One region of the Pseudomonas sp. LBUM1647 genome, then DNA from elsewhere that is predicted to be linked to it. Evidence: predicted binding sites of a transcription regulator. Region 1 holds the regulator's gene; each other region holds the start of a gene.

Region 1 (7,360 bases):
CACCGAGGCGCGTCCGCGTATCGATATGGTGATCCAGCCGAAGCCGAAAAACGACACGAAAAAGGCCCAGTAATGGCAACTCTGAAAGCTCAGCATCTGGCCAAGAGCTACAAGAGCCGCCAGGTCGTGCGTGACGTCAGCCTGTCGATCGACAGCGGTCAGATCGTCGGCCTGCTGGGTCCCAACGGCGCCGGCAAGACCACCTGTTTCTACATGATTGTTGGCCTGGTACAGGCCGATCAGGGCCGCGTACTGATTGATGACCTGGATGTCAGCCACCAGCCTATGCACGGTCGTGCGAAGGCCGGTATCGGCTATCTTCCGCAAGAAGCATCGATCTTCCGCAAACTCTCGGTAGCCGACAACATCATGGCGATCCTCGAGACCCGCAAGGAACTCGACAAGGCCGGTCGTCGCAAAGAGCTGGAAAGCCTGCTGCAGGAATTCCACATCAGCCACATCCGCGACAACCTCGGGATGAGCCTGTCCGGTGGTGAACGCCGCCGTGTGGAAATCGCTCGAGCACTGGCTACCAACCCGAAATTCATCCTGCTCGACGAACCGTTCGCCGGCGTGGACCCGATTTCGGTGGGCGACATCAAACAGATCATCTATCACCTCAAGGCCAAGGGCATTGGCGTGCTGATCACTGACCACAACGTCCGTGAAACCCTGGATATCTGCGAAACCGCCTACATCGTCAACGATGGCCAGCTGATCGCCGAAGGTGACTCTGCCACCATCCTGGCCAACGACTTGGTCAAGGAAGTGTATCTGGGCCATGAGTTCCGCCTGTAAGCACTGAGGTGTCTGGCTGGTTGCTCGGGCGCTTGTCTCGATAAAAAATCAACATTTTTTTATTGTTACAGCGCTCTAGGCAAACGCTGCAGTTTCGGGCATATAATTTGCTTATGTTTGGCGCTCCGGCGCCCTGTAGTGGATGGCGCATGTGCGCCGGCGAATAAGGTGTTAAGCCCCTGCCATGAAACCATCGCTAGTCTTGAGAATGGGCCAGCAGCTGACGATGACACCGCAGCTGCAACAGGCCATCCGCCTGCTCCAATTGTCGACCCTGGACCTGCAACAGGAAATCCAGGAGGCCCTGGAGTCCAATCCGATGCTCGAACGCCAGGAAGAAGGCGACGACTTCGATAACGCCGACCCCTTGGCCGACAAAGCCGAACAGCAACCCAACGCTGACATTCAGGAGCCCTCCTACCAGGAAACCGCCCCGACGGTTGATAACCTCGAGGAAGGCGACTGGAACGAGCGCATCCCCAACGAACTGCCCGTCGATACCGCGTGGGAAGACGTCTACCAGACCAGCGCCAGCAGCCTGCCGAGCAACGATGACGACGAGTGGGACTTCACCACCCGGACATCGGCCGGCGAAAGCCTGCAAAGCCACCTGCTGTGGCAACTGAACCTGGCCCCGATGTCCGACACCGATCGCCTGATCGCCGTGACCCTGATCGACTGTATCAACAATCAGGGCTACCTGGATGAAACCCTCGAGGAGATTCTCGAAGCCTTCGACCCGGAACTGGACATCGAACTGGACGAAATCGAAGCCGTCCTGCACCGCATCCAGCAATTCGAACCCGCTGGCATCGGCGCCCGCAACCTGGGCGAATGCCTGCTGCTGCAATTGCGCCAGTTGCCCGCCAAGACGCCTTGGCTGGTCGAGGCCAAACGCCTGGTCACCGATTACATCGACCTGCTCGGCAGCCGCGATTACAGCCAGCTGATGCGTCGCATGAAGCTCAAGGAAGACGAACTGCGCCAAGTGATTGAACTGGTGCAGAGCCTCAACCCGCGCCCAGGCTCGCAAATCGAGTCCAGCGAAGCCGAATACGTCGTTCCCGACGTGATCGTACGCAAGGACAACGAGCGCTGGCTGGTGGAGCTGAACCAGGAATCCGTGCCACGACTGCGGGTCAACGCTCAATACGCCGGTTTCGTGCGCCGCGCCGACACCAGCGCCGACAACACCTTCATGCGCAATCAGTTGCAAGAGGCCCGCTGGTTCATCAAGAGCCTGCAAAGCCGCAACGAAACCCTGATGAAAGTAGCTACTCAGATCGTCGAGCATCAGCGCGGCTTTCTTGAATACGGCGACGAAGCCATGAAACCGCTGGTCCTGCATGACATCGCCGAAGCGGTGGGCATGCACGAGTCGACGATTTCACGGGTGACCACGCAGAAATTCATGCATACCCCCCGGGGCATATATGAACTGAAATACTTTTTCTCCAGCCACGTCAGCACCTCCGAGGGCGGTGAATGCTCGTCCACGGCGATCCGCGCGATCATCAAAAAACTGGTTGCCGCGGAAAATCAGAAAAAGCCGTTGAGTGACAGCAAGATCGCTGGTTTACTGGAGGCACAAGGCATTCAGGTGGCTCGCCGCACCGTCGCCAAGTACCGCGAATCCCTCGGGATCGCGCCTTCGAGCGAACGCAAGCGGTTGATGTAGAGCCACGCCACAGCGTTCCAGTGGCAGGCATTTCTGCCTGCCGCTTTATGCACTGGCAACGAAGGAGAAGCTGTATGCAAGTCAACATCAGTGGACACCAACTGGAAGTGACCGAACCTCTTCGCACCTACATCGGCGAAAAACTCGAACGATTAGAGAGGCATTTCGACAAGATCACCAACGTGCAGGTCACGATGACGGTCGAAAAGCTCAAGCAGAAAATCGAAGCCACGCTGCATATTCCCGGCAATGAAGTGGTCGCAAACGCGGAGCATACCGATATGTACGCGGCGATCGACGCACTGACCGACAAGCTGGATAAACAACTCAAAAAGCATAAGGAAAAGACCCAAAGCCTCCTCCAGGGCGCGACCGGTCGTTAACACTCCCAACCCATGATCCGACTTGAAAGCATCCTGACCCCCGGCCGTTCCCTCGTGAACGTGCCGGGCGGCAGTAAAAAGAAAGCCCTCGAACAAATTGCCAACCTTATCCACAAAGAAGTGCCGGATCTGGAGATGCAAGATGTCTTCGAGGCTCTGATTGCCCGTGAAAAACTCGGCTCAACCGGTTTTGGCAACGGCATCGCCATTCCACACTGCCGCTTGAAGGGCTGCACCTCGCCCATCAGTGCCCTGATGCACCTTGATGCACCCATCGATTTCGACGCCATCGACGGCGCCCCAGTTGACCTGCTGTTCGTTCTGCTGGTCCCGGAAGCCGCTACCGATGCGCACCTGGAGTTACTGCGCCAGATCGCCAGCATGCTCGACCGCAAGGAAGTGCGCGAAAAACTGCGCAGCGCCCCGAGCAATGAAGCCTTGTATCAGGTTGTCCTGGACGAGCAAAACGGTCATTAATCATGCGCTTGATCATCGTCAGTGGCCGCTCCGGCTCAGGTAAAAGTACCGCACTCGATGTTCTCGAGGACAACGGCTACTACTGCATCGACAACCTGCCCGCCGGTCTGTTGCCGGAACTGGCCGAACGCGCGTTGATTCACACCGAGCTGGCACAACCGCTGGTTGCCGTATCCATCGATGCGCGTAACTTGCCGAGTCACTTGTCGCGGTTTCCCGAACTACTGGAAGAAGTGCGCAGCCGGCATATCCAGTGTGATGTGCTTTATCTGGACGCCGACGAAGAAACTTTGCTCAAACGTTTCTCGGAAACCCGCCGTCGTCACCCGCTGAGCAATGCCAATCGCTCGCTGGCCGAGGCCATCAACGATGAGACCGCCCTGCTCGGACCGATTGCCGACCTCGCCGATCTCAAAGTAAACACCACCAACCTGAACCTGTATCAGCTGCGAGATACCATCAAGCTGCGCCTGCTGAACCAGCCGGAACCCGGTACGGCGTTCTTGGTGGAGTCTTTCGGCTTCAAGCGTGGCATGCCGGTGGACGCTGATCTGGTGTTCGACGTGCGCTGCCTTCCGAACCCTTACTGGAAGCCAGAGTTGCGCGATCAATCCGGGCTCGACCAACCAGTTGCCGAGTACCTGGCGGCACAGCCGGACGTCGAAGAGATGTTCCAGGACATCTCCACCTACTTGTTCAAGTGGCTGCCCCGCTTTGCCGCCAGCAACCGCGCTTATGTCACCATTGCCATTGGCTGCACCGGCGGCCATCACCGCTCCGTCTACCTGACCGAGCGTCTGGGCCACGCCCTGCAAAAAACCCTGAAGAACGTCCAGGTCCGCCACCGCGACCTCAGCTAAAGGATTCACACCGCGATGCCTGCTCTGGAAATTGAAATCATCAACAAGCTGGGCCTGCATGCCCGCGCTTCTGCGAAGTTCGTCGGCGTCGCCGGTGAGTTCAAGGATTGCACAATCCGGGTCGGACGTACTCCCGAGTCCATGGTAGACGGAAAAAGCATCATGGCCATGATGATGCTCGCTGCCGGCAAGGGAACAATAATTCACCTGAGTACCGAAGGTGAGCAGGCTGACGAAGCCTTGCAGGCTTTGGTGGATTTGATCAAGGACTACTTCGGCGAAGGCGGTTAAGCACTCGCCTAGGCGAGCGCAGTATCCATCACCATCATCAAGCAAAACCCGATAAGCAACCCAAGACTTGCAAGCTTGTCGTGACCATTGCGGCGCGACTCGGGAATGACTTCATGGGTGACTACCAGCAACATTGCGCCGGCCGCCAGTGCCAACCCCAAGGGCAACAACAATTCGGCCAGGCTCACTAGCCAGGCGCACAACAACGCGAAGACCGGCTCGACCAGACCTGACGCAGCACCAATCAGGAACGCCTTGACCCGCGACATCCCTGCCCCGGCCAAAACCAGCGCGATCACCAGACCTTCCGGCACATCCTGCAAGGCGATGCCCATGGCCAGGCTATTGGCGTCGGGCATGCCACCCCCCGCCGACACACCGACCGCCATGCCTTCGGGGATGTTGTGGGCAATGATCGCAAACACAAACAACCAGATTCGCGGCGGGATGACCGGTCGCTCCAGCGTGCCTACGAGCATTTCCGGCGACGCACCTGACACCTTGCGATCAACCAGGAACAATCCAAACGCACCCAGCATGATGCCGAAACTGATCAGCCCGCTGGCCGCCCAAGGCGTCAGCCCCAGGCTTTCAGCGGCAGAGATCCCCGGAACGATCAACGAAAACGCTGTCGCCGCGAGCATTACCCCGGCCCCGAAGCCCAGCAGCGTATCGCTGACCGTCTGGGGCATCCGTCGAATGACCAGCACGGGCACCGCGCCCAAGGCAGTGCCCAAAGCGCAGATCGCCCCGCCTTGCAGCGCGCGCAGCAGTTTCGGCTCGAGGTCCAGCCACGCCAAGCCTTGGGCAACCAATAACGTCATGCCTGCCAGCAGTAACAGCGATCCGAATGCGTAACGAAACATTCGTCCACTTCCGATCGCCAGTGTTTCAGTGCCCATAGCCAGCCTTGGATTGTTTTTGCAGAAGTCTTAAACCAGTGCAGCCTGATAGCGCGCAGCGACTTCAGGCCAATTGATCACGTTGTAGAACGCGTTGATGTATTCCGGGCGACGGTTCTGGTACTGCAGGTAATAAGCGTGCTCCCAGACATCCAGGCCGAGGATTGGCGTATTGCCGTTCATCAATGGACTGTCCTGATTGCCGCTGCTTTCAACGACCAGTGTCTTTTGCGGCGTCACACTGAGCCATGCCCAGCCGCTGCCGAAACGAGTCAGCGCGGCTTTGGTGAAGGCTTCCTTGAAACTGCTCAGGCCGCCCAGTTGCTCATCGATCGCCTCAGCCAAGGAGCCTTCAGGATTGCCGCCGCCGTTGGGCGCCATCACTTCCCAGAACAGCGAATGGTTGGCATGCCCGCCGCCCTGATTAATCACCGCCGCGCGCAGCTTCTCCGGCAGTTGCTGGACAGCAGACACCAGTTTCTCCACCGGCCACTCGGCAAACTCGGTGCCTTCGACCGCCGCGTTGAGGTTGTTGATGTAGGTCTGGTGATGCTTGGTGTAGTGGATTTCCATGGTCTGCGCATCGATGTGCGGTTCCAGGGCATCGTAGGCGTAGGGCAAGGCAGGCAAGGTAAAAGCCATTTCAATGAACTCCATGATGTAGGGGCGCAGGCGAGGCGGCATCGATGTGCAGCAATCGATGCGTACGCGGATATTCGCCGTGTTCGCTGATGAAATTCAGCAGCTCGACGTAGGTTTTGCTGCTCTGGCGCAACGCTGCTTCACGCAGGGCCGGCGCCAGTCGTGGGTCCTGCATGGTCTGCAACAATCGCTGATGGATGGCGCACAGGTACTCGGCGCTCTCCTCAGGCTGGTTCAGACGCAAATGCAGATCCGCCAGGTTGTGGTGGGAAATCACGCAGGCCGCCACCGCTTCGTCGGCATCTGCCCAGCGCTCGAACAACACCTGGGCCAGAGCCAATGCCTGCAAGTAAGCCTCGCGGGCATCGACCAGTTCGCCCAGCATGAAACAGCGATTAGCCCTTTCGATCGTGCGTTTCCAGTGCTCCATGGTGAGCCTCCAAAGCGGTTGCGGGGATTACACGCCGCCTGCGGTGAGTTTTTCCGGGTCCAGCAAGACCTCAAGCTGGCTGCGTGTCAGGTCGGTGTGTTCCAGAGCGACATCGATCACCGGCCGGCCCTGTTGATAGGCCTTCTTGGCGATCTCCGCGGCTTTTTGGTAACCAATGATCGGGTTGAGTGCGGTGACCAGGATCGGGTTACGCGAAAGCGCTTCCTTCAGCCTGGATTCGTTGACCTTGAAGCTGGCGATGGCCTTTTCACCCAGCAGATGGCTGGAGTTGGTCAGCAACTCGATGCTGCTCAGCAGGTTCTGGGCGATGATCGGCAGCATCACATTCAGCTCGAAATTGCCCGACTGACCGGCGATGGTGATAACCGTGTCATTGCCGATGACCTGAGCGGCGACCATGGCGGTCGCTTCCGGGATCACCGGGTTGACCTTGCCAGGCATGATCGAAGAACCCGGCTGCAAGGCTTCGAGCTCGATTTCACCAAGACCGGCCAGCGGGCCGGAGTTCATCCAGCGCAGGTCGTTGGCGATTTTCATCAGGGAAACGGCCGTGGCCTTGAGCTGACCGGAAACACTGACCGCCGTGTCCTGAGAGCCGATCAGCGCAAACAGATCCTCACCCGGTTGGAATTGCACCTGGGTCAGCTTGCTCAATTGCTCACTGAAACGCGTCGCGAATTGCGGATGAGCATTGATGCCGGTGCCCACTGCCGTGCCGCCCTGAGCCAGGGATTGCAGACTCGGCAGCAGATCCTGCAGATGACCGATGTTGGCCTTGAGCTGCTGCGCCCAACCGTTGAGCACCTGGCTCATGCGCACCGGCATGGCGTCCATCAAGTGAGTGCGACCGGTTTTGACGTGGTGATGGACCTCTTCAG
Region 2 (7,360 bases), 2.0 Mb from region 1:
AGTCGGTTATTTGACCACCCCAGAGCAAGGCAATCCAGCCGGCAATTGCCAGAAAGGGTCCGAAGGGGATCGGCGTGGAGGTTTTCGCGTTGCGCAAACGCAGCAAAATCACGCCGACAACGGCGCCCACCATCGACGATAACAGGATGGTCAGTGGCAGGATCTGCCCGCCACCCCAGGCGCCGAACATCGCTAACAGCTTGAAATCACCGTGGCCCATGCCGTCCTTGCCGGTGATCAGCTTGAACAGCCAGAACACTGACCACAGCGCCATATAGCCGGCCACCGCGCCCCACAATGCGTCATGCAATGGCACGAACAGGGCGAAGCTGTTGACGATCAGCCCCAGCCATATCAGCGGCAGCACCAGCACATCCGGCAGCAGTTGGTGCTCGGCGTCGATCAGGCTCATGGTCAGCAACCCCCAACTCAGGAGCAGCGCCATGCAGGCCTGCCAGCCGAAACCGAAATGCCAGGCGATGAACGCCGAGAGCAGACCACAGGCCAGTTCGGTCAACGGGTAGCGTTTGCTGATGGCTGCCGTGCAGTTCGAGCATCGACCCCGTAAAAACAGATAGCTGAGTACCGGAATGTTTTCCCAGGCGCGGATTCGATGGCCGCAATGTGGGCACTGGGAGTGGGGCAGGATCAGGTTGAAGGTCGGCAGCGGTGTTTCGCCTGGCAAGCCCAACACTTCACGAGCCTCCTCACGCCATTCGCGGTCCAGCATTTTTGGCAGGCGCCAGACCACCACGTTGAGAAAGCTGCCAATCAGCAGGCCGACCAACATGGCTGCGATCACGAAGGTCAACGGGTGGAGGCTCAGAATATCGTTCAAGGGCATGTCAGATCGCTGAGCCGAGCTGGAAGATGGGCAGGTACATCGCAACCACCAGGCCACCGACGATAACACCCAGCACCACCATGATGAACGGCTCCATCAGGCTGGTGAGGTTATCAACCATGTTGTCCACTTCGTCCTCGTAGAAACTCGCGACTTTGTCGAGCATGTCGTCCAGCGCGCCGGATTCTTCGCCAATGGCTGCCATCTGAATCGCCATGTTGGGAAAGATGCCGGAGGTGCGCATGGAAAAATTCAGCTGCATACCGGTGGATACGTCCTGCTTGATACGCAGCACTGCACGCTTGAATACGATGTTGCCAGTCGCGCCGGCCACCGACTCCAGGGCTTCCACCAGCGGCACCCCGGCGGCGAAGGTGGTCGACAGTGTGCGGGCGTAACGGGCCACGGCAGACTTGTACATCAGCGTGCCAACCAACGGCAATTTCAATAACCAGGTGTCCATCCGGTCCCGAAAGCCCTGCGACGTTTTAAAGGCGTGGCGCACGCCGAAGATCAGCGCGATCAGCAGGCCGAGCAACATCCACCACCACGCCTGCATGAACTCCGACAAGCCAATGACCATCACAGTGAAAGCCGGCAATTCGGCGCCAAACCCTTCGAACACCGACTTGAATTGCGGCACCACCTTGACCAGCAGAATCGCGCTCACAATGATCGCGATGAACACCACCGCCAGCGGGTAGGTCATCGCTTTCTTGATCTTGGCTTTGAGGCTTTCGCTCTTTTCCTTATAGGTCGCCACTCTCTCCAGCAGGGTATCGAGGGCACCGGCCTGCTCGCCGGCATCGACCAGGTTGCAGTAGAGCTCATCGAAGTATTGGGGCTTTTTACGCAGGGAAGCGGCGAAGCTGTTACCCGCCGCGACTTCCTGTTTCACCTCGTCAACCAGTGTGCGCATGGCCGGGTTATCAAAGCCTTCACCGATGATGTCGAAGGACTGCAACAGCGGTACGCCGGCCTTCATCATGGTCGCCATCTGCCGGGTGAACAGAGCGATGTCCTGGGCCTTGATGCGCTTGCCCAGGTTGAAAATCGAGGTGGACTTCTTGCGTACCTTGCCGGGGTTGATGCCCTGCTTGCGCAATTGGGCCTTGATCAACGCGGGATTCTGACCGCTCAACTCGCCCGTCATTTTGGTGCCTTTGCGGTCTGTGCCTTCCCAGGCGTAGACGCTGATTTTTGCTGCTTTGACCGCCATATTCAGTCCTTGGTGACCCGGTTGATTTCTTCAAGGCTGGTGATGCCTTGCATGGACTTGAGCAGGCCTGACGTGCGCAGGTCGTTGAAGCCGTCTTTACGCATCTGACTTTCGATTTCCAGTGAATTGCCTTCGGCCATGATCAGCCGTTGCAGGTCCTGTGTGTTCTTCACCACTTCATAAATCCCGACTCGTCCTTTGTAACCGCCGTTGCACTGATCGCAACCGACAGGCTCATAGATCGTGAATGAGCCGATGCGTTCCTCGGGGAAGCCTTCCTTGATCAGCGCTTCCCGGGGAATCTCGATGGGCTTCTTGCAATGGCTGCACAACTTGCGTGCCAGGCGCTGGGCAATGATCAGGCTGATCGAGGTGGCAATGTTGAAACCCGGGATGCCCATGTTGTGCAGGCGAGTCAGGGTTTCGGCGGCGCTGTTGGTGTGCAGGGTCGACAGCACCAGGTGACCGGTCTGGGCGGCTTTGATGGCGATTTCGGCGGTTTCGAGGTCGCGGATCTCGCCGACCATGATCACGTCCGGGTCCTGACGCAGAAACGAGCGCAGCGCTTGGGCGAAGTCCATTCCCTGCTTGGGATTGACGTTGACCTGGTTGATGCCTTCCATGTTGATCTCCACCGGGTCTTCGGCGGTGGAGATGTTGATGTCCACGGTGTTGAGAATGTTCAGCCCGGTGTAGAGCGACACAGTCTTGCCCGAGCCGGTCGGCCCGGTCACCAGAATCATCCCCTGCGGCTGCTTGAGGGCGGCCATGTACAGGTCTTTCTGGTCGGGCTCATAGCCGAGGGCGTCGATGCCCATTTGAGCGCTGGACGGGTCGAGGATCCGGATCACCACTTTCTCGCCCCATAGGGTCGGCAGGGTGTTAACCCGGAAGTCGATGGATTTGCTCTTGGACAGGCGCATCTTGATCCGCCCGTCCTGGGGCCGGCGCCGTTCGGAGATGTCGAGGCTGGCCATGACTTTCAGCCGCGCTGCGATGCGATTGGCCAGGTGAATTGGTGGCTTGGCGACTTCACGCAAAATACCGTCGGTGCGCATCCGCACACGGTAGGTTTTTTCGTAGGGTTCGAAATGCAAGTCGGAAGAGCCGCTTTTGATCGCGTCCAGCAACATCTTGTGGACGAAGCGCACCACGGGCGCGTCATCGGCATCCTGGCCGGCGATGGCGTCTTGTTTGTTGTCATCGATCGACTCGATGTCCACGCCATCGAGGTCAACGTCGGCCATGTCTTCCAGGCCGGTGCCTTGGGTATCGAAGAATTTCTCGATGGCGTCGCTGAGCTTGTCGTCCTCCACCAGGATGGCTTCGGTATTCAGCCCGGTGCTGAACTGGATGTCATTGATGGCTTGATGATTGGTCGGGTCGGAAACGCCCACGAACAACTTGTTGCCGCGCCGCCATAGGGGCAGGGCGTGGTGCTGACGGATCAGCTTCTCGCTGACCAGACCCTTGGGCTGGGTCTCCTTGTTCAGGCAGTTGAGGTCCAGCAAGGCCATGCCAAAGTGTTCCGAGGCAATCTCGGCCACTTGGCGGCTTTGCACCAGTTTGCTCTGCACCAGGTAAGTGACCAGGGAGATGCGATTGCGTAGGGCTTGCTGATACGCCTGTTGCGCGCTTTTGTCAGTGAGCAGCTCGGCCAGGACCAATTGCTTGGCCAAACCGCTAAGGGCGATGTCATTCATTGGGATACCGGACGCAGACAGTTCATGACTTATAGCCTAGTCAAGCGGAGGAACCAAACCAGCGGCGTTCAGGTGACATAAAGTGTCAGATAGTGCGGATTCTGGGGGTAGGGAAGGGCGTTGTGTTGGCCTCATGCCCCTATATCAGGGGACGAAGGGCTTGGCATGAGCTGTGCTGTGGCTAGTTCAGATCATGAGATTTCGACTCATGCATGGAGCTTGTCTATGAATACTCAAAAAGGTTTTACCCTGATCGAACTGTTGATCGTGGTGGCGATCATCGGGATTCTGGCGACGGTTGCGCTGCCGCAGTATTCGAAGTATCAAGCGCGGGCGAAGGTAACCGCCGGTCTTGCTGAAATATCGGCACTGAAGGTCCCCTTCGAAGACATTATGAATCAAGGTACTAACCCCACCCTCGCTCTGATCGGCGGCAAGGTGACCACAGGCAATTGCACGATTACGGCCTCGGGTACCGCCTCTTCCGGTGTTGGCACTATTGGCTGTGCGATCCTCAATGCACCAGGTCAGGTGCTCGGCAAGACCATCACGCTTTCGCGCACGCTTGCCGGTGGCTGGACCTGCGCCTCGACAGTACTCAAAGAGTACTCGCCTACTGGTTGCCCCGGCGTCTGATCGATTGCCAAGTCTGTCCCATGCCCCGCCTTTCACGACGCGGGGCATTTTTTTGTTCGTTAATTGGGGAACGATTCAAATAATCAAAAAACCCCCGACAATTCATGGCCTTAGGCCTGTGCTAAAACCCGCAACTTGCATGTACAAAATTTCGAAGTCTTGCATTTTGCATGATTTCGAAAATCCTCTGTTTTTATAAGGTGCTGATTTATAAGGGTTTGTCGCCTGTCTCAAAGTTGGCACAGCGTTCGCAATATCTCTGGTAACCCTGCTGACAAGACACGCAGCAGACTTTATGAAAAACAGGAGTTACTCGTATGAAGAAGTTCGCTATCGCTGCCGCTACTGCTACCGCGCTGACCCTGACCCTGGCCAACGCTGCATTTGCACAGACCACCACCACCCAAGCCCCGATGACTCTGGCGGCGGGTGAAATGACCAAGGCCACGGAAGCTACTTCCGATACTTGGATCACTACCAAAGTCAAAAGTGACTTGGTGACAGAAAAAGGCATTCCTGGTACCGACATCAAAGTCGAAACCAACAAAGGTGTTGTATCCCTGTCATCCACCGTTTCGGTGACAGACGCTCAGAAAGCCACTGCTGTGGCCATCACCAAGAAAATCAAAGGCGTCAAAGCGGTCTCCGCTGACGGCCTGAAAGCCGAGTAAGGCAAGGCTTCTCGCCTGGACTGGGAGAAGGCGCGACAGGCGGGCCGAGCAATACGTCTGCCGCCTCTGGAGAGTTCATGCGAAGGCCATAAGGATGTGGCCATTACAGGCCCCGGCATTCGTGTCGGGGCCTGTTCTATTTGGCAAACGCAAAAGATCGCAGCCTCCGGCAGCTCCTACAGGGTGTACACATTCCACTGTAGGAGCTGCCGGAGGCTGCGATCTTTTGATTTTCAGTTACCGCGCTTGCTGGTGATCTGCTTCAATCGATTACCTTCAAAACGCAGGTACTGGTACATCCCGCCGTTGGGCCCGTAGGTCCATTCCTCGACTTGAAACTCTTCCCGTCGGTTGGCGCTGCGCTTGTAGCCCAACAGATCGCGGCTGACCGGTTCACCACATTTCTGCAGCACTTCACTGGACCTGTCTCCAACACTGACCAATTGACTGCCGCAGCGCAGGGTATCGGCTGCCGAGGCCTGACTGGCGGCCATCGCCAGGGCCAGGCTCATCAGCCATTTCGCGCCCATCACTCGGCGTCCAGATGCAGCGGCGTAACCACTCGACCGTCACTTTGCGCTTCGCCGAGGTTAGCGTCGATGAAGTACACGCGGTCATCGGCCAACTGACCCTTGTCGACCAGATAGTCCTTGATGCTGCTGGCGCGCTCCTGACCCAACTCACGCAACAGCACGTCGCTGGAACTCCAGAACTTGATCACGCCTTCGCGCATTTTTACCGTGCGTTCTTCCTTGCCAAGATCCTTCCATTCGGCGGGTGGCTGCGTTTTTAGGCGCGTGCGGTAGATCCCTTCCAGCAGTGGACCTTTTTCGTTATCCGGTACTTGCAGCAATGAAGCCTTAGCCGGGACCTTGTCACCGCGGCGCTGGAGCGTTTTGTAGTAGTTGTACTGGTATTCCCGCTCCAGACGTTGCTCGGCGATCAGCGGGCCATCGCTGCTTGCAGCAGCCGTGCCTTCGATTTCCAGGCGCAGGGCCGGACGTTCCTTGAGGGCCTGGGACAGTTTGACCAGCGAACCCTCGGCCTCCTTGCTCAGGTCGCTTGAACCCGGGGCAAACGACACAGTGCCCAAATCTTCCGAACCACCGCCACTGACCAGCCCGCCAATCATTTTGAACGGTGCGGCGGCGGCTTTGACGATCAGGTTGCGCAAGGTCTGCCAGACAATCGGCATGATGCTGAACTGCGGGTTGTTCAGATCTCCGGTCACCGGCAGTTCAATGGAAATCTTGCCGTCGACGTCCTTGAGCAACGCAATGGCCAGTTTCAGCGGCAGGCTCACGGCGTCCGGACTGTCGACTTTCTCACCCAGTTGCAACTGCTCGACCACCACTTTGTTTTCGGCCTTGAGCTGGCCCTTGGTGATCATGTAATGCAGGTCGAGATTGAGCCGGCCCTTGCGGATGCGGTAGCCGGCGAACTTGCCGGAGTAGGGGGTGAGCGTGGTCAGTTCAACTCGTTTGAAACTGGTGGCGATGTCGAGGCTGGCCATCGGGTCGAACGGGTTGACCGAGCCCTTGATGGTGACCGGTGCATAGCGGTCGACCTTGCCTTTGATATCGACACTGGCCGGTTTCGCCTGACGACTGTCGATGGTGCCAATTTGCCCATTGAGCTGTTGAACGGCTGTGGCGAAATTCGGGGTCAGGCTGAAGTCGGCGAAGTTGGCCGAGCCGTCATTGATGGCAATGCCGCCAATGTGGATGCCCAGCGGTTTTTCCTTGCCGGCAGGTTTGGCAGCAGCCGTTTTGGCGCCGGAGTCCGGCGGTTGCGGAATCAGCAGGTCGTCGATGTTGGTGGTGCGGTCATCGTTGATCATGAAGCGCGCATAAGGCTGGAACAGGTTGACCTTGTCGATCGACAGGCTGTCGCCGTGCTGATAATTCAGGCCTTCGAGCACCAACTGCTGCCACTTGAGGAAGTCACGGGTTTTGAGGGTGTCGAGGGTATGCAGTTGATCGACCTGAGCACGGCCGGTGACGCTGAATGCCAGCGGCTCGGTGCTTTTCAGATCGACCGCCAGATCACTGCCGAGCATGCCGCTGCGCAGTTCCAGGCGAATGAACGGGTTGATATAGGACTGGGCGACACGCAGATCGATGTCCTTGGTTTGTACTTTTAACTTGGCGCTGACCGGGGCGAGATTGACGACACCGTCTGCCGTGATCTTGCCTTGCTTGCCCACGCCCGTATCGAGCTTGAGGTTAAAAGGCGAGCCATTGAGGCTGTCGAAATTCTGCAGGTCCAGGTTCAGCGGGCCGACGTC
Region 3 (7,360 bases), 690 kb from region 1:
TCCAGATCGGAGTGAGCCGTCATGATGATCACCGGCAGCCGTGGGTGTTGTTCGCGAATCCGCGCCAGAAGGTCCAGGCCACTGGCGCCCGGCATGCGAATGTCGGAGATGATCACGTCCGGCTGCTGGCGCGCCAGGCGGCTCATTACGCCATCGGCGCTGTCGAAGCTTTGCGTGGTCATGCCTTCTTGCTGCAAGGCTTTTTCCAGGACCCAACGGATAGAACGGTCGTCATCGACGATCCACACGGTTTCACTACGGCTCATGTCGATGTGGCTCCTTGTTCCAGTGGCAGAAAGATCGAGAAGGTGGTGTGGCCTGGATGGCTGTCACATTCGATCAGGCCCTGGTGCTGGCTGATGATGTTCTGGGTAATGGCCAGGCCCAGCCCGGTACCGTCCGGGCGGCCGCTGACCATGGGAAAGAAGATGGTTTCCTGCAACTCCGCGGGAATACCCGGGCCGTTGTCGATGATTTCGATCTTGGTCACCAGGCGATGGCGCACGTGGCCGATGGTGAACTGGCGCATGGCGCGGGTGCGCAAACTGATCCGGCCGAGGCGAAGCTCGTTCTGGCTGCTGATGGCCTGCATCGCATTACGCACAATGTTCAGCACGGCCTGAATCATCTGTTCGCGGTCGATCAACACGTCGGGAATGCTTGGGTCGTAGTCGCGCACCAAGGTGATGCAGCCCTGGCTTTCGGCCTCGACCAGATGGGAAACCCGCTCCAGCACTTCGTGGATATTGCACATGGCCAGGGATGGCAACTTGTTGGAGCCGAGCATCCGGTCCACGAGGTTTCTCAGGCGGTCGGCTTCTTCGATGATGACGTTGGTGTAGTCCCGCAGGCTTTCTTCCGGCAGCTCACGGGCCAGCAGTTGTGCGGCGCCGCGAATCCCGCCCAGCGGGTTCTTGATTTCGTGAGCGAGGCCGCGCACCAGCATCTTGCTGGTTTCCTGTTTGGACAGCTGCGCTTCTTCCTTGGTGATCCGCAGCAAGCGGTCACGGGGGTGGACTTCCAGCAGCAGCATCGTGTCGCCGTTGCTGAGGATCGGTGTTACCGCGTAGTCAACGGTCAGGGTCTGGCCGGTGAGGGCGGTGAGCATCGCTTCGCGCTTGGTGAACGGGTGGGCCTGCTCGACCGCCTGGCGCAGGGAGTTCAGCGCTTCGGTGGATTCGGTGAACAACTCGCTGATGAACTGCCCATGGCTACGCTGACCGCTGATGGCCAGGAGCATCTCCGCTGCCGGGTTCATGTACTCGAGGCGCAGTTCGGCGTCGAGCAAGATGGTGGCGGTGGTCAGGTTGTCGAGTAGCAAGCGGTGTAGTGCGTCGCTAATGGTCATCAGGACCTCTTTTGGAGCAGGGCATGCGCATGAATAACGCGCGTTTACGAGGAAAATGCAAAAACCAAACCAAGGCTCCGAAAAGAAGCGTTTAAGGCCTGAAACAGGCGTTTGACGCTCGTTTGCGTGGCGTTCTGCCAGCTTTGACGGGTACTTTCGAACCAAAATGGGATGGGATGTGAGTACGGTGCAACCAATTGCACCAATATAGTGCGCAAACCTGAGCGGTGTTAAAAGAAGCGCAGGAAGGGATTTTTTTCTTCTACGGGTTTGTCTTTGAGCGGGCATTCCGGCCGTTGACCGTAATCGGGGAGGGCGCAGGGTTTGACCTGGCGTTTCTGCGCGAGGGAGATGCGCAGCATGTGGAACGGCTGGTTGGCTGTGCGCTCGACCGTGCGGCCTTGCTCGTCAAGAATTTCCACGGAGAGGTTATGGCTGCCGCGATCGATGTTGCTCAGGGCGAACACCGGGCTCAGGCCGGGCGCTGCGGTAGGTTGGCCGTCGAGTAGCAATCGGTAGCGGTGACCGCGTTGCAGGCCGGGTTCGCTGGTGACGCTGACGATAATCTCGCCAGCACTGCTGCGCACCGTGGTGTCTGGCTCTGGCACCAGGACTCTCAGCATGTCGTAGTGAAACAGTGGTTTTGTTTCGGGCTTCTTTCCAGTCATCACCGGTGCTGCGCCGCCAGGGTTGGCGGACATGCGGTTACTCGGCGCCAGCGGCACGCGCTTGGCGTTGCGGGAGCCTGGCTGGTCGGTGTAGACCCGATTGCCCTGGGCGTCGACGTAGGTGAAAACCTCGGCCGTCACCGGCAGGGCTATCAAGCAGGTGATCAGCAGCCACAGCCTCACGGCTTATGCACCCGTTGTACGGTGAACGTCACGGAGGGACTTTGTTGAACGATGTTTTCCCCGTCGATCACCTGCACCGCGAGGCTGTGCGTGCCGCGATCAATATTGACCAGTTGCAGGATCGGCACGTTGCTCGGCTGGCCGTAAGGTTGATCGTCCAGCACCAGCCTGAACAAATGTGGGCCTTGCAGGCGGGGTTTGATCAGCACATTGACGGTGAAAGTGCCGTTGTTGGCACGCAGCGCTTCGGTAGTGGGTAAGTTGGTCAGCTCCAGCATCTCGTAAGCGCTGTGCGGCTGTTCGCGGCGGGTGGCTTCGACAGGTGGCGCAGAAGGGGCTTGGGGCTCAACCCTGTTCAGCGGTGGCAATTCGACCGGCTGAGCCTTCACGCCATCGGGCGGTTGATTGCTGTAGGCGGTGTTGCCGTCGGCGTCGGTGTACTTATAGATCTGCGCGGCGGCGGGCAAGGCGATCAGCAGCAGGATGAATAGAAAACCACGACCCATAAAATCGACCAGAAACGAAGGCGTTGGGTTGCAGCATAGGTCAGGGGCGGTGGTTGACCCAAGTTGTTAACATTTGGGCATGATTTAACGAATATCTCCCAGACACCACAACCCCCCTGTGGGAGCGAGCCTGCTCGCGAAAGCGCCAAGTCAGTCAATATCAATGTTGAATGATCACCCGCCTTCGCGAGCAGGCTCGCTCCCACAGGGTTCATCACCAATCTCTGAATCCCGGGCATAAAAAAGGCCTCCCGAAGGAGGCCTCTTTTTTGTCACGCCGCTTGCGCAGGCGCTACTGGATTAGCAGCTGTAGTACAGCTCGTATTCCAGTGGGTGTACAAAGGTACGTACTTTGATTTCTTCTTCGCTTTTCAGGGCGATGTAAGCGTCGATGAAGTCGTCGCTGAAAACGCCGCCTTTGGTCAGGAACGCACGACCTTTGTCCAGCTCTTCCAGGGCTTCTTTCAGGCTGCCGCAAACTTGTGGGATCTCTTTCGCCTCTTCAGGCGGCAGGTCGTACAGGTTTTTGTCAGCTGCGTCGCCAGGGTGGATCTTGTTCTGGATACCGTCCAGGCCGGCCATTACCAGGGCAGCGAAGGCCAGGTACGGGTTGGCTGCTGGATCCGGGAAGCGAGCTTCGATACGGCGAGCGCGAGGGCTGGACACGTAAGGAATACGGATCGAAGCGGAACGGTTGCGAGCCGAGTAGGCCAGCATTACTGGAGCTTCGAAACCTGGGACCAGACGCTTGTAGGAGTTGGTCGACGGGTTGGTGAAGCCGTTCAGTGCTTTACCGTGCTTGATGATGCCGCCGATGAAGTACAGGGCGGTGTCGGACAGGCCGGCATAGCCTTCGCCAGCGAAGGTGTTCTTGCCATCTTTGGCGATGGACAGGTGGACGTGCATACCCGAACCGTTGTCGCCGTACAGAGGCTTAGGCATGAAGGTTGCGGTGCGGCCATAAGCGACAGCCACGTTGTGTACGCAGTACTTCAGGGTCTGAACTTCGTCAGCCTTGGCTACCAGGGTGTTGAACTTCACGCCGATTTCGTTCTGACCGGCAGTCGCCACTTCGTGGTGGTGAACTTCGATGACCAGGCCCATTTCTTCCATGGCGTTGCACATGGAGGTACGGATTTCGTGGTCGTGGTCGAACGGCGGAACCGGGAAGTAACCACCTTTGATACCTGGGCGGTGGCCATGGTTGCCGCCTTCGATGTCCTGGTCGGACATCCACGAACCTTGTTCGGAGAAGATTTTGAACATCGAGCCGGAGATGTCGGACTTGAACTTCACTTGATCGAAGATGAAGAACTCAGGCTCCGGGCCAACGAAAACGGTATCGCCGATACCGGTCGACTTCAGGTATTCCTCGGCACGCTTGGCGATCGCACGTGGGTCGCGATCGTAGCCTTGCATGGTCGAAGGCTCGATTACATCGCAAACGATGATCAGCGTTGGGTCTTCGGTGAACGGGTCGAGAACGGCAGTGCTGTCGTCCGGCAGCAGGATCATGTCGGAAGCTTCGATGCCTTTCCAGCCAGCGATGGAGGAACCGTCGAACATTTTGCCTTCTTCAAAGAAAGCGTCATCCAGCGCGTCGCGAGCCGGCATGGTCACGTGGTGCTGAGTGCCTTTGGTGTCCGTGAAGCGCAGATCAATCCACTTGACGTCATGATCTTTGATGAGTTGAACCGACTTCGACATAGTGTCCTCCGGGTGGCTTCGGGCTTAGTAGTGGATGCCCTTAGAATGTGGGTGATGCCGGCGCGAATACTCTGCCAAGGCAACCTGCCTCACAAGGGAGCAAATTGCATGCCAGTGCCCCACCATGGGTTTTTTGCCCCAATTTCACGCTTATAAAGGAACAAAGCAGCGCATTACTGAAAATCGCGCCCCGTAATGTAGCGTTAAATTCAACAAATGACCTGTTTTGGTGCGTGCAAAACCTTCTGAACATTAACTGGTTAAACCTTGAGCAATTTCCGCTATAATCCGCGCCCCCCTTTTTCGGCTGGCCCAGCGCGCGCTGTTTTCATGAAACTAATCGTAAAAGTCTTCCCCGAGATCACCATCAAGAGCCGCCCGGTACGGATGCGTTTCATCCGCCAGTTGGCCAAAAACATCCGTACCGTGCTCCGCGACCTGGACCCGGCTGTGGTGGTGAACGGTGTGTGGGACAATCTCGAGCTTGAAACCCGCGTGGCCGAGCCCAAAGCCCTGAAGGAGATGACCGAGCGCCTGAGCTGCATGCCGGGCATCGCGCATTTCCTGCAGGTCGACGAATACCCGTTGGGCGACTTCGACGACATCGTCGCCAAGTGCAAGCAGCACTTTGGTGATGCGTTGGCGGGGAAGATTTTTTCGGTGCGCTGCAAGCGTGCCGGCAAGCATGAATTCAGTTCGATGGACGTCGAGAAATACGTCGGCAGCCAACTGCGTCGTCAGTGCGGCGCCGCCGGAATCTCGCTGAAAGAGCCGGAAATCGAAGTTCGCATCGAAATTCGCGACAAACGGTTGTTCGTGATCCACAACCAGCACAACAGCATCGGCGGTTATCCGCTGGGTGCACTGGAACAGACACTTGTGCTGATGTCCGGCGGCTTCGATTCCACTGTTGCTGCTTACCAGATCATGCGCCGCGGGCTGATGAGCCATTTCTGCTTCTTCAATCTGGGCGGACGAGCCCATGAACTGGGCGTTATGGAAGTCGCGCACTTCATCTGGAAGAAGTACGGCAGCTCCCAACGCGTGTTATTTGTGAGTGTGCCGTTCGAGGAAGTACTGGGAGAAATTCTCGGGAAAGTCGATAACAGTCATATGGGCGTAGTTTTGAAGCGTATGATGTTGCGCGCTGCTTCCCGTATTGCCGATCGGCTGGAGATCGATGCGCTGGTCACCGGCGAAGCGATTTCCCAGGTGTCGAGCCAGACGCTGCCGAACCTGTCCGTGATCGACTGCGTGACCGACAAGCTGGTCTTGCGTCCGCTGATCGCCAGTCACAAGCAGGACATCATCGACCTGGCCAACGAAATCGGTACTGCCGACTTCGCCAAGCACATGCCGGAATACTGCGGGGTCATCTCGGTGAACCCCAAGACCCACGCCAAGCGTCCACGCGTGGAGTACGAAGAACAACAGTTCGACATGGCAGTACTTGAGCGTGCGCTCGAGAACGCCAAACTGGTGCCGATCGATCGCGTGATCGACGAATTGGGCCAGGACTTGCAGATCGAAGAAGTCAGCGAAGCGCTGGCTGGTCAGATCGTCATCGACATCCGTCATCCGGATGCCGCTGAAGACGACCCGCTGGGCCTCGTTGGCATTGAGGTACAAACGATGCCGTTTTATGCATTGAACGCTCGTTTCAAGGAACTGGACCCTACTCGCCAGTACCTGCTGTATTGCGACAAAGGCGTGATGAGTCGCCTGCATGCCCACCATTTGCTCAGTGAGGGGCATGCCAATGTGCGCGTTTATCGACCGAGCTAAGTGCCCGGGGCTGTTTGCCTGTGGCCTGCGTCACCGGCCCCCCGACGCCGCCGTCAAGCTGTAACGGCTTTGCCGGACTCTACTGTTAATCGCTGCCAAGACTTGTCAGCACACCGAATCCTCTGATCGAGATACACAAGTGATCGAAAATCTACGCAACATCGCCATCATTGCTCACGTTGACCATGGTAAGACCACCCTGGTAGACAAACTCTTGCGTCAATCCGGCACCCTGGAGCGCAACGAGCTCAACGACGAGCGCGTGATGGACTCCAACGACCAGGAGAAAGAGCGCGGTATTACCATTCTGGCGAAAAACACCGCCATCAACTGGAACGGCCACCACATCAACATCGTGGACACCCCGGGCCACGCCGACTTCGGCGGCGAAGTTGAACGCGTAATGTCGATGGTTGACTCCGTTCTGCTGCTGGTTGACGCTCAAGACGGCCCTATGCCGCAAACCCGTTTCGTGACCAAGAAGGCTTTCGAAGCCGGCCTGCGTCCAATCGTGGTCATCAACAAGGTTGACCGTCCAGGCGCGCGTCCGGACTGGGTTCTGGACCAGATCTTCGACCTGTTCGACAACCTGGGTGCTACCGAAGAACAGCTGGACTTCAAAGTCGTCTACGCCTCGGCCCTGAACGGCATTGCCGGTCTGGAACACACCGACATGGCTGAAGACATGACCCCGCTGTACCAGGCGATCATTGACCACGTACCGGCTCCAAAAGTTGACCGTGACGGTCCGTTCCAGATGCAAATCTCGGCACTGGACTACAACAGCTTCCTGGGTGTTATCGGCGTTGGCCGTATCGCCCGTGGTCGCGTCAAGCCGAACACTCAAGTTGTGGCTATCGACGCCGACGGCAAGCGCCGTAACGGTCGTATCTTGAAGCTGATGGGTCACCACGGTCTGCACCGTATCGACGTTGACGAAGCAGCTGCCGGCGACATCGTCTGCATCAGCGGCTTCGACCAGCTGTTCATCTCCGACACTCTGTGCGACCCACTGAACGTCGAAGCGATGAAGCCGCTGACCGTTGACGAACCAACCGTTTCCATGACCTTCCAGGTTAACGACTCGCCGTTCTGCGGTCGTGAAGGCAAGTTCGTCACCAGCCGTAACATCAAAGAGCGTCTGGACAAAGAACTGCTCTACA
Region 4 (7,360 bases), 570 kb from region 1:
TGGAACAACCGGTGTGGTGACCGAAGTCAGCTTGCCGGAGCTGTCGAAGTTCATGGTTGAAGCGACTGGAAGGGAAGCGGCAAGAGTAGGATCGCTGCCATCCGGGTTGCGACCCTCGATCAGGGTGTAGGTCTTCCAGGTGTTGTCACCCGTCTTGACCATGAATTGATCCATGATGTGCTGGTTACCCTGGGTATCGTAAATCGGGGTACTGAACTGCTTGGTGAAGGACGCTTCCTTGGACGGGTCAAACGGATTGGTAGTCTGGTTGATGATGGGAGCTGTGGAGTTCAGGTTGATCGTCGACGAAACCGTGGAGGTGTTTTTTGGCGCCAGGTTCGAAGTATCGATGCGCAGGTCAGTCAAAACGCCATTGAGGATCTTGCCATTGGCATCCACGCCATAACCCTGCAGACGCGCAGACCCATCGCTATTGGTGACGTAACCGTCCTTGTCGACCTTAAACGTACCGGCACGGGTGTAGGACATCGAACCGTTCTCGCTCAGCACGAAGAAGCCGGAACCGTTGATACCCATGTCCAGCACGTTGCCGGTGTTGTTGACGTCGCCCTGAGTGAACTGCTGGGAAACGTTGGCCAGGCGCACACCGTTACCGATGGTTTTGCTGCCGGAACCCAGCTTGGTAGCCGAGTAAACGTCTTCGAATTCCGCACGGGACGATTTGAAACCGGTGGTCGCGACGTTGGCGATGTTGTTGCCGGTCACGTCCAGTTGTTTGTTGGCTGCATAGAGACCGCTAAGGCCGATATTGAAAGACATATTCCACTCCTTTGTGCCGTGTTAGTCGGCTCTACATACCAATAGTTTGTACTTTGGACAGGGCGATGCTGCCGGCCCCGGCCAGGTTGAGCATCAACTCGCCGCCCGTCTGGCTGATGGTCACGCTGTTGACGGTGGCCGGCAGGTACGTCACCAGCGAGGTCGCCTTGCCGTCGTAGGTCGCCGTAGCGCCGAAGGTATAGGTACCCGCCTTGGCCACTTCGCCTGCATCGTTTTTGCCGTCCCAGATGAAAGTGGAAGTACCGGCGACCTCGCTGCCCAGGTCGATGGTGCGGACAACCTTGCCATCGGCATCGGTGATCTTGACCTTGACCGGGTCCACCGACGCCGGTACGGCAATGGTGCCGCTGAAACTCTTGGAGGTATCGACCACCGACTTGTCGCCCGGTGCAATAACCGAACGCCCGACCAGCGACGATGCCTGCAATGCCTGGGACGAGTTGTAATTGCTTGCCAGGCCACTGACGGTATCGTTGAGCGTGGTGATGCCTTCCAGGCTACTGAACTGGGCCAACTGGGCGACGAACTCGCCGTTGTCCTGCGGTTCCAGCGGATTCTGGTTTTTCAGTTGCGTCACCAGCAACTGCATGAACGCGTCCTTGCCCAGGGCCTTTTTGCCGGTGGCGCTGTTCGTTGCCGCCGCCAGGCCGTCGGCACTGGTGTTGGTCTTGATCGAGGAGTTGGCCAGGATGTCCTTGAGGCTCAAACCACTGGTGGTATCGGTAACACTCATCTGAGTCGCCCCTTATCACTGACCGAGGGTCAGGACCTTCTGCATCATGGTTTTGGCGGTATTCATCATTTCGGCGTTGGTCTGGAACGAACGGCTCGCGGAAATCATGTCAGCCATTTCTTCCACCACGTTGACGTTCGGGTAGTAGACGTAGCCCTTGGCGTCGGCCGCCGGATGGTTCGGCTCGTAGCGCGCCTCAAGGTTGCTCTGGTCTTCGACCACGCCCAGCACTTGCACGCCTTGACCGGCCGCGTCCTGGTTCTGGAACAGCGAATCGCTGCCGCCGCTCTGACCGCCCTGGAACATGGTGGCGAATACCGGGTGCCGTGCACGGTAGGTCTGGTCGATGCTCGACGAGACGGTCTCGGCGTTGGCGATGTTACTGGCGACGGTGTTCAAGCGAGTGGTCTGGGCACTCATGCCGCTACCGGCAATGTTGAAAACACTGGCTAGAGACATGACTTACTCTCCACGAAGGGCTGACACCAGCCCTTTGAATTTGCTGTTGAGCAGGGTGAAGCTGGCCTGGAAGTTGACCGCGTTTTCCGCGTAGTTCGACTGTTCCAGCTGGGCGTCCACGGTGTTCTGGTCGATCGACGGTTGCATCGGCGTGCGATACATCAGCGACTCGTCGCCATTGCCCAGGCCTTCGGCTTCGATATGACGGCTGTTGGTCATGTTCAAGGCGAAAGATCCGCTCTTGGTCTTCTCGTTCTGTGCGGCGAGCACTTTGGAGAAGTCCAGATCCCGAGCCTTGTAGTTCGGGGTGTCGGCGTTGGCGATGTTGTTGGCCAGGACTTCGGCACGCTGAGCGCGGAAGCCCAGGGCTTGTTCGTGGATACCGAGCGCTTTATCGAAGCTGATGCTCATGTCGGAAACCTTCGGGTGACCTGATTTTTCGTAACATGGACATAGCAAGCGTCGTGCCAATTGAAAAAAAGGCCGTAAACCGGGGCTTTGCGGGCAGTGGCAATGTGGCAATGCCAGAAAAGCGGCAACCGATTTCCGCCGCCTGCCGCTTTTCTGCCGCTTTACACGGTCTGTAGAACACCACCTGACCCCGTGGCGAGGGGATTTATCCCCGTTCGGCTGCGAAGCAGTCGTAAACGCGGTTTTACTTTGAAATGCCGGGGCCGCTTCGCAGCCCAACGGGGATAAATCCCCTCGCCACGGGGCTCGCTCCTACAGGGAATGGGCGGTGGGTTTGAGGAATGAGCTGGCAAAAAAAACGGGAGCCCCTGAGGACTCCCTTTTTTTTGATGACGCCAACGAATCACTTCGCCTGGTAAATGATCCCCGGGCTGCACTGGACCATCTGGTAATGATCCGGCAAACCGTTCAGTGCCTCGGAAGCACCGAGGAACAGATAACCGCCCGGCTTCAACGTGCTGTGAATGCGCAACAGGATGTCCTTCTTCACCTCGGCGGAGAAGTAGATCAGTACGTTGCGGCAGAACACGATGTCGAACTTGCCGAGACTCGCGTAGCTGTCCAGCAGGTTGAACGAGCGAAACTCCACCCGGCTCTTGATCGGCGCCTTGATGGCCCAGCGTCCCGGCCCTTTCGGGTCGAAATAACGTTGAAGGCGCTCGGGCGACAGGCCACGGCCGATGGCCAGGCTGTCGTACTCGCCGGTCTTGCAGTTGGTCAGCATGGTGCCGGACAGGTCGGTGGCAACGATCTGCACGCCCATCTTCAACTGGCCCATGTTCACGCGCTCGAACTCATCGATCGACATCGACAGCGAATAGGGTTCCTGACCCGACGAACAGGCCGCCGACCAGATCCGCAGACGCTGGCCAGGGGCGGCCTTGATCGCTGCGGGCAGCACCTTGTTCTTCAAGACTTCAAACGGATAGGTATCACGAAACCACAGGGTTTCGTTGGTGGTCATGGCATCCACCACCATCTCGCGCAAACCGCTGCGCGGCTGGGTCTGGATGCGCTGGACCAGCTCACCCAAGGACTTGATGCCTTGCTGTTCCATCAGTTTGTTGAGACGGCTCGAGACCAGGTACTGCTTGTTTTCACCGAGCAAAATGCCACAGGCTTTTTCCAGGAAGACCCGGAACTGTTCGAAATCCAAATTACCCGTAGACAAAGATGCCGCCTCTTAAATCGTATTAACCGTTAGGGGCAGAAGGCCCCTAGCTGATGTCTGCTGCTTTGATCCGGTTGACTACCCGGGATGCCAGGTCATCAGGACGGAATTTGGCAAGGAAGTCATCGGCACCGACCTTCTTGACCATCGCCTGATTGAATACACCCGACAACGAAGTATGCAGGATGATGTGAAGCTTTTGCATGCGAGGGTCGTTGCGGATCTCGGCCGTGAGGGTGTACCCGTCCATCTCCGGCATCTCGATGTCGGAAATCATCATCAGGAACTCTTCTTCCGGCTTCTTGCCCTCGTCGACCAGCTTGCGCAGGTAATCCAGCGCTTGCCGACCGTCGTTCAACGCCACCACTTCGACACCGACCGTTTGAAGGCAACGGCTCACTTGCTTGCGCGCCACCGACGAGTCATCGACCGTCAGTACTCGCAAAGAGAGCGCCTTGTGCTGGGTTTCGACATCCACCACGCCAACGGAAATCGCTTCCGGTGTCGGCGCCACTTCTGCCAGCACTTTCTCGACGTCGATGATTTCGACTAACTGATTGTCGACCCGAGTCACAGCCGTCAGGTAATGATCGCGTCCCGTGCCCTTGGGTGGCGGATGAATCTCCTCCCAATTCATGTTGACGATGCGTTCCACCGACCGCACCAGGAAACCCTGGGTCTTGGTGTTGTACTCCGTGATGATCACGAAGGGATTGCTTTGATCTTTCAGCGCACCGGAACCGGTCGCCATGGCCAGATCAAGAATCGGAATGGTCGCCCCCCGAATATTTGCCACACCGCACACGACAGGACTGGATTTTGGCATCAGCGTCAGTTTCGGGCATTGCAGCACCTCCCGAACCTTGAACACGTTGATCCCATACAGCTGCTGGCCGTCGAGACGGAACAACAACAGCTCAAGGCGATTCTGCCCTACCAGTTGCGTGCGCTGGTTTACCGCATCCATTACACCAGCCATGCACAGACTCCTACACCAACGCTTAAGTGTGTTGCGACGCGCATTCATCACTAAACGGCACGGCGCTTGCTTTTTAACTCTTATGAACACAGAACCGACATTTTTCCGACGCCTGACATCAAACGCCCGCAAATTGCTTTGCGTGGTGTCGGCCGTCTGCCTGTTCAACGCTGGCTGCCCTGCCCTTGCTGACGCGGTTACCTTGCCTGACATGCTTATCGGCGTCACTCAGGGCTTTCTTGAATTCACCGTAGAAGACTATCTGGCGACCAGTCAAACGGAAGGCCGCTACGAGATCGAGGTCAAGCAGCTTGATCCGCGGCTGCGCATGCCCATGTGCGACAAGGAATTGACAGCGTCCCTGGAGAGCCCGGCCACGCCGCTGGGCCGGGTTACGGTCAAGGTGCGCTGCGAGGGCGCGTCGCCCTGGACGGTCTTCGTACCCGCTCAAGTGCGCCTGTTTCGCGACATTGTGACCACCACCCGCCCGCTGCGACGCGCCGGTATCGTCGAGCCCCAGGATGTGACCCTGCGCGAGCGTGACATCAGTCTGATCAGCCAGGGTTACCTGACTTCCGTCGACCAGGCGATTGGGCAGAAGCTTACCCGACCAATGGTCGCCGACCAGGTCATGACCCTGGTGCACATTGAACAGGCAGAAGTCATCAGCAAGGGCGACCAGGTGGTGATTACCGCCCGCAGTGGAACGCTGAGCGTGCGCATGCCGGGTGAAGCGCTGTCCAACGGCGGCTTGCGCGAACAGATTCGGGTGAAAAACCTCAACTCCCAGCGGGTCATCAAGGCGCAAGTCACCGCACCCGGCCAGGTGGAAGTGGCCATGTAGAACACTGGCGCGCCGCTCGACTGTTCCCTAGACTGTGCCCTATGCAGGGCAAGCGCTGACGCGCGCAAGCTCATTGATAATTGGGCCTAAAGTTTTTCCGGGTATGGCCGAAAACATGGCAAGCGTCCAAATACCCAGAGGTTTTTTGTCATGGTCATCGATTTCAGCCGTTTGAACAGTTCCTCGTCACTTACCGGTAGTACACGTACCAGCGCAGCAAAGGAAACCGCCGAAGCCGGCAAATCCACGCCGCTGAATACCCCGGCCGAACAGGCCAGTACCGTCAAAAGCGGGGAATCGGTACATCTCAGCAATGAGGCTCAACAGTTGCAGAAGGTCACTGACAAGCTGCGCGATCAGCCTGCCGTCGACAACGCCCGCGTGGCCGAGTTGAAAGCAGCGATTGCCGATGGCAGCTACAAAGTCGACAGCAACCGTGTAGCCAGCAAACTGCTCAACTTCGAAGCCCAGCGCTAGGCCAAGGCCTGCGCCAGGCTTTTGGACGCTTAAAACCCAAGGCCAGCCATGCACGACACTAATTTACTGCAACTGATCACCGACGATTTCGCTCCAGCACAGCACTTGCTGGAGTTACTGCAAACCGAGTCCCTCGCCTTGCACGGTCGCGACATGCCACTGCTCGAAGAGATTCTGGCGCAGAAACAGGCATTGATCATTTTGCTCGATCAGCATGGCCGCAAGCGCAGTGAAATCCTCGCCAGCCTCAACCTGCCGACCAATCGCGATGGACTGGAGCAACTTGCCAGCCATTCGAGCATTGGCGATCAGCTGTTGGAGCAGAGTGATGTATTGACCGATCTTCTGGCTCAGTGCCAGGCGGCCAACGTCAAGAATGGCCAGTCGATCCTGGTGCAGCAGGCCGCGACGGCCAATCAGCTGAAAATCCTCAACGGCGGCGAGCCGCCAGCGCTCTATGATGCACGCGGATCAACCTCCATGCTTGCGAAGCCGCGCCCGCTCAGTCAGGCTTGAGGCTGCTGAAAAGTGCGCACTATCAAGACGCGAAACATGCTGGCAATATGCTAGCCAGTAGTAGTCATATTTTGTCTGGAGATTGATGAACCGTGTTCAATGCCTTAAGCGCGGAAGATGCTCCGCAGCCACCCAAGGTGCTCACCACGCCGTTGGAGATCTCCGGCAACCTGCGCCAGCTGCAAGACAGCCATGATCCGCTGATCATCACGTTCCATGAGCGCAGCCAGCGCTTCCAGAGTTATCTGGTGGACATTGACCGTGACAGCAACATGATTGCCCTGGACGAAATGATTCCCCGCGACGGTGAACGCTTCCTGCTGGCCGGCGAACCGTTCAAGGTCGAAGGCTTTCACGACGGCGTGCGTATTGCCTGGGAAAGCAACGGCCCGTTGACCATCGACGAATCCGGTGGCGGTCGCTGCTACCGTGGCGCCCTGCCCGCCGAGGTGGTTTACCACCAGCGTCGTAATGCATTCCGCGCAGCATTGAAGCTGGCACAACTGGTCAACGTCGATCTGGGCGGTGAAAAGCTCAAGTCGCCGATCAGCGGCAAGCTATTGGACATCTCCGCCACCGGCTGCAAGTTGCGCTTCGAAGGCGACATCACGGGCAGCCTGCAACTGGGCCAGGTCTATGACCGCTTCATCGCCGCCCTGCCCTTTGGCAACATGACGGCACCCGTCGAGCTGCGTTACCTGCACTTCGAAGAAAGAATCTCCACCACCTTCGCCGGCGTACGCTTTCACAACATGAGCGGGCTGGTGCAGCGGCAGGTCGAGCGGTTCGTCTATCAGCTTCAGCGCGAAGCGCGGCGCTTCGATAAAGACGACATGTAATAAGGCGCGTCAATAGAAACGGGCAGTCCCTTGCGGTGACTGCCCGTTTTTTTATGCGGTGTTTTTATGC

What was found. The regulator sigma-54, encoded in region 1, starts transcription at its own class of promoters, with help from an activator protein. The targets are predictions, from matches to a motif close to ANTGGCATNNANNTTGCTNT.
Region 2: ACA059_RS27165 (pilin) is a predicted target of sigma-54. The motif match lies at 3,926-3,945, and genes of this name have one in related genera.
Region 3: glnA (glutamate--ammonia ligase) is a predicted target of sigma-54. The motif match lies at 4,509-4,528, and genes of this name have one in related genera.
Region 4: flgB (flagellar basal body rod protein FlgB) is a predicted target of sigma-54. The motif match lies at 2,446-2,465, and genes of this name have one in related genera.

The regions. Positions count from the first base shown of each region.
Region 1 covers NZ_CP166809.1:1,029,641-1,037,000, reverse strand. The annotation lists gene lptA (lipopolysaccharide transport periplasmic protein LptA) at 1-73, shown strand, start outside; gene lptB (LPS export ABC transporter ATP-binding protein) at 73-798, shown strand; gene ACA059_RS04555 (RNA polymerase factor sigma-54) at 983-2,476, shown strand; gene hpf (ribosome hibernation-promoting factor, HPF/YfiA family) at 2,551-2,859, shown strand; gene ptsN (PTS IIA-like nitrogen regulatory protein PtsN) at 2,872-3,336, shown strand; gene rapZ (RNase adapter RapZ) at 3,339-4,196, shown strand; gene ACA059_RS04535 (HPr family phosphocarrier protein) at 4,212-4,487, shown strand; gene ACA059_RS04530 (ZIP family metal transporter) at 4,496-5,389, opposite strand; gene ACA059_RS04525 (superoxide dismutase) at 5,420-6,031, opposite strand; gene ACA059_RS04520 (DUF2753 family protein) at 6,033-6,461, opposite strand; gene ACA059_RS04515 (class II fumarate hydratase) at 6,489-7,360, opposite strand, start outside.
Region 2 covers NZ_CP166809.1:5,884,264-5,891,623, reverse strand. The annotation lists gene ACA059_RS27180 (prepilin peptidase) at 1-844, opposite strand, end outside; gene ACA059_RS27175 (type II secretion system F family protein) at 846-2,063, opposite strand; gene pilB (type IV-A pilus assembly ATPase PilB) at 2,066-3,766, opposite strand; gene ACA059_RS27165 (pilin) at 3,992-4,402, shown strand; gene ACA059_RS27160 (BON domain-containing protein) at 4,720-5,073, shown strand; gene ACA059_RS27155 (DUF2845 domain-containing protein) at 5,307-5,603, opposite strand; gene ACA059_RS27150 (DUF748 domain-containing protein) at 5,603-7,360, opposite strand, start outside.
Region 3 covers NZ_CP166809.1:341,517-348,876, forward strand. The annotation lists gene ntrC (nitrogen regulation protein NR(I)) at 1-266, opposite strand, end outside; gene glnL (nitrogen regulation protein NR(II)) at 263-1,348, opposite strand; gene ACA059_RS01585 (DUF4124 domain-containing protein) at 1,579-2,199, opposite strand; gene ACA059_RS01590 (DUF4124 domain-containing protein) at 2,196-2,705, opposite strand; gene glnA (glutamate--ammonia ligase) at 3,006-4,412, opposite strand; gene thiI (tRNA uracil 4-sulfurtransferase ThiI) at 4,743-6,197, shown strand; gene typA (translational GTPase TypA) at 6,337-7,360, shown strand, end outside.
Region 4 covers NZ_CP166809.1:1,595,306-1,602,665, reverse strand. The annotation lists gene flgE (flagellar hook protein FlgE) at 1-780, opposite strand, end outside; gene flgD (flagellar hook assembly protein FlgD) at 812-1,534, opposite strand; gene flgC (flagellar basal body rod protein FlgC) at 1,550-1,993, opposite strand; gene flgB (flagellar basal body rod protein FlgB) at 1,997-2,404, opposite strand; gene cheR (protein-glutamate O-methyltransferase CheR) at 2,808-3,635, opposite strand; gene ACA059_RS07195 (chemotaxis protein CheV) at 3,682-4,614, opposite strand; gene flgA (flagellar basal body P-ring formation chaperone FlgA) at 4,697-5,458, shown strand; gene flgM (flagellar biosynthesis anti-sigma factor FlgM) at 5,609-5,935, shown strand; gene ACA059_RS07180 (flagella synthesis protein FlgN) at 5,984-6,451, shown strand; gene ACA059_RS07175 (flagellar brake protein) at 6,544-7,290, shown strand.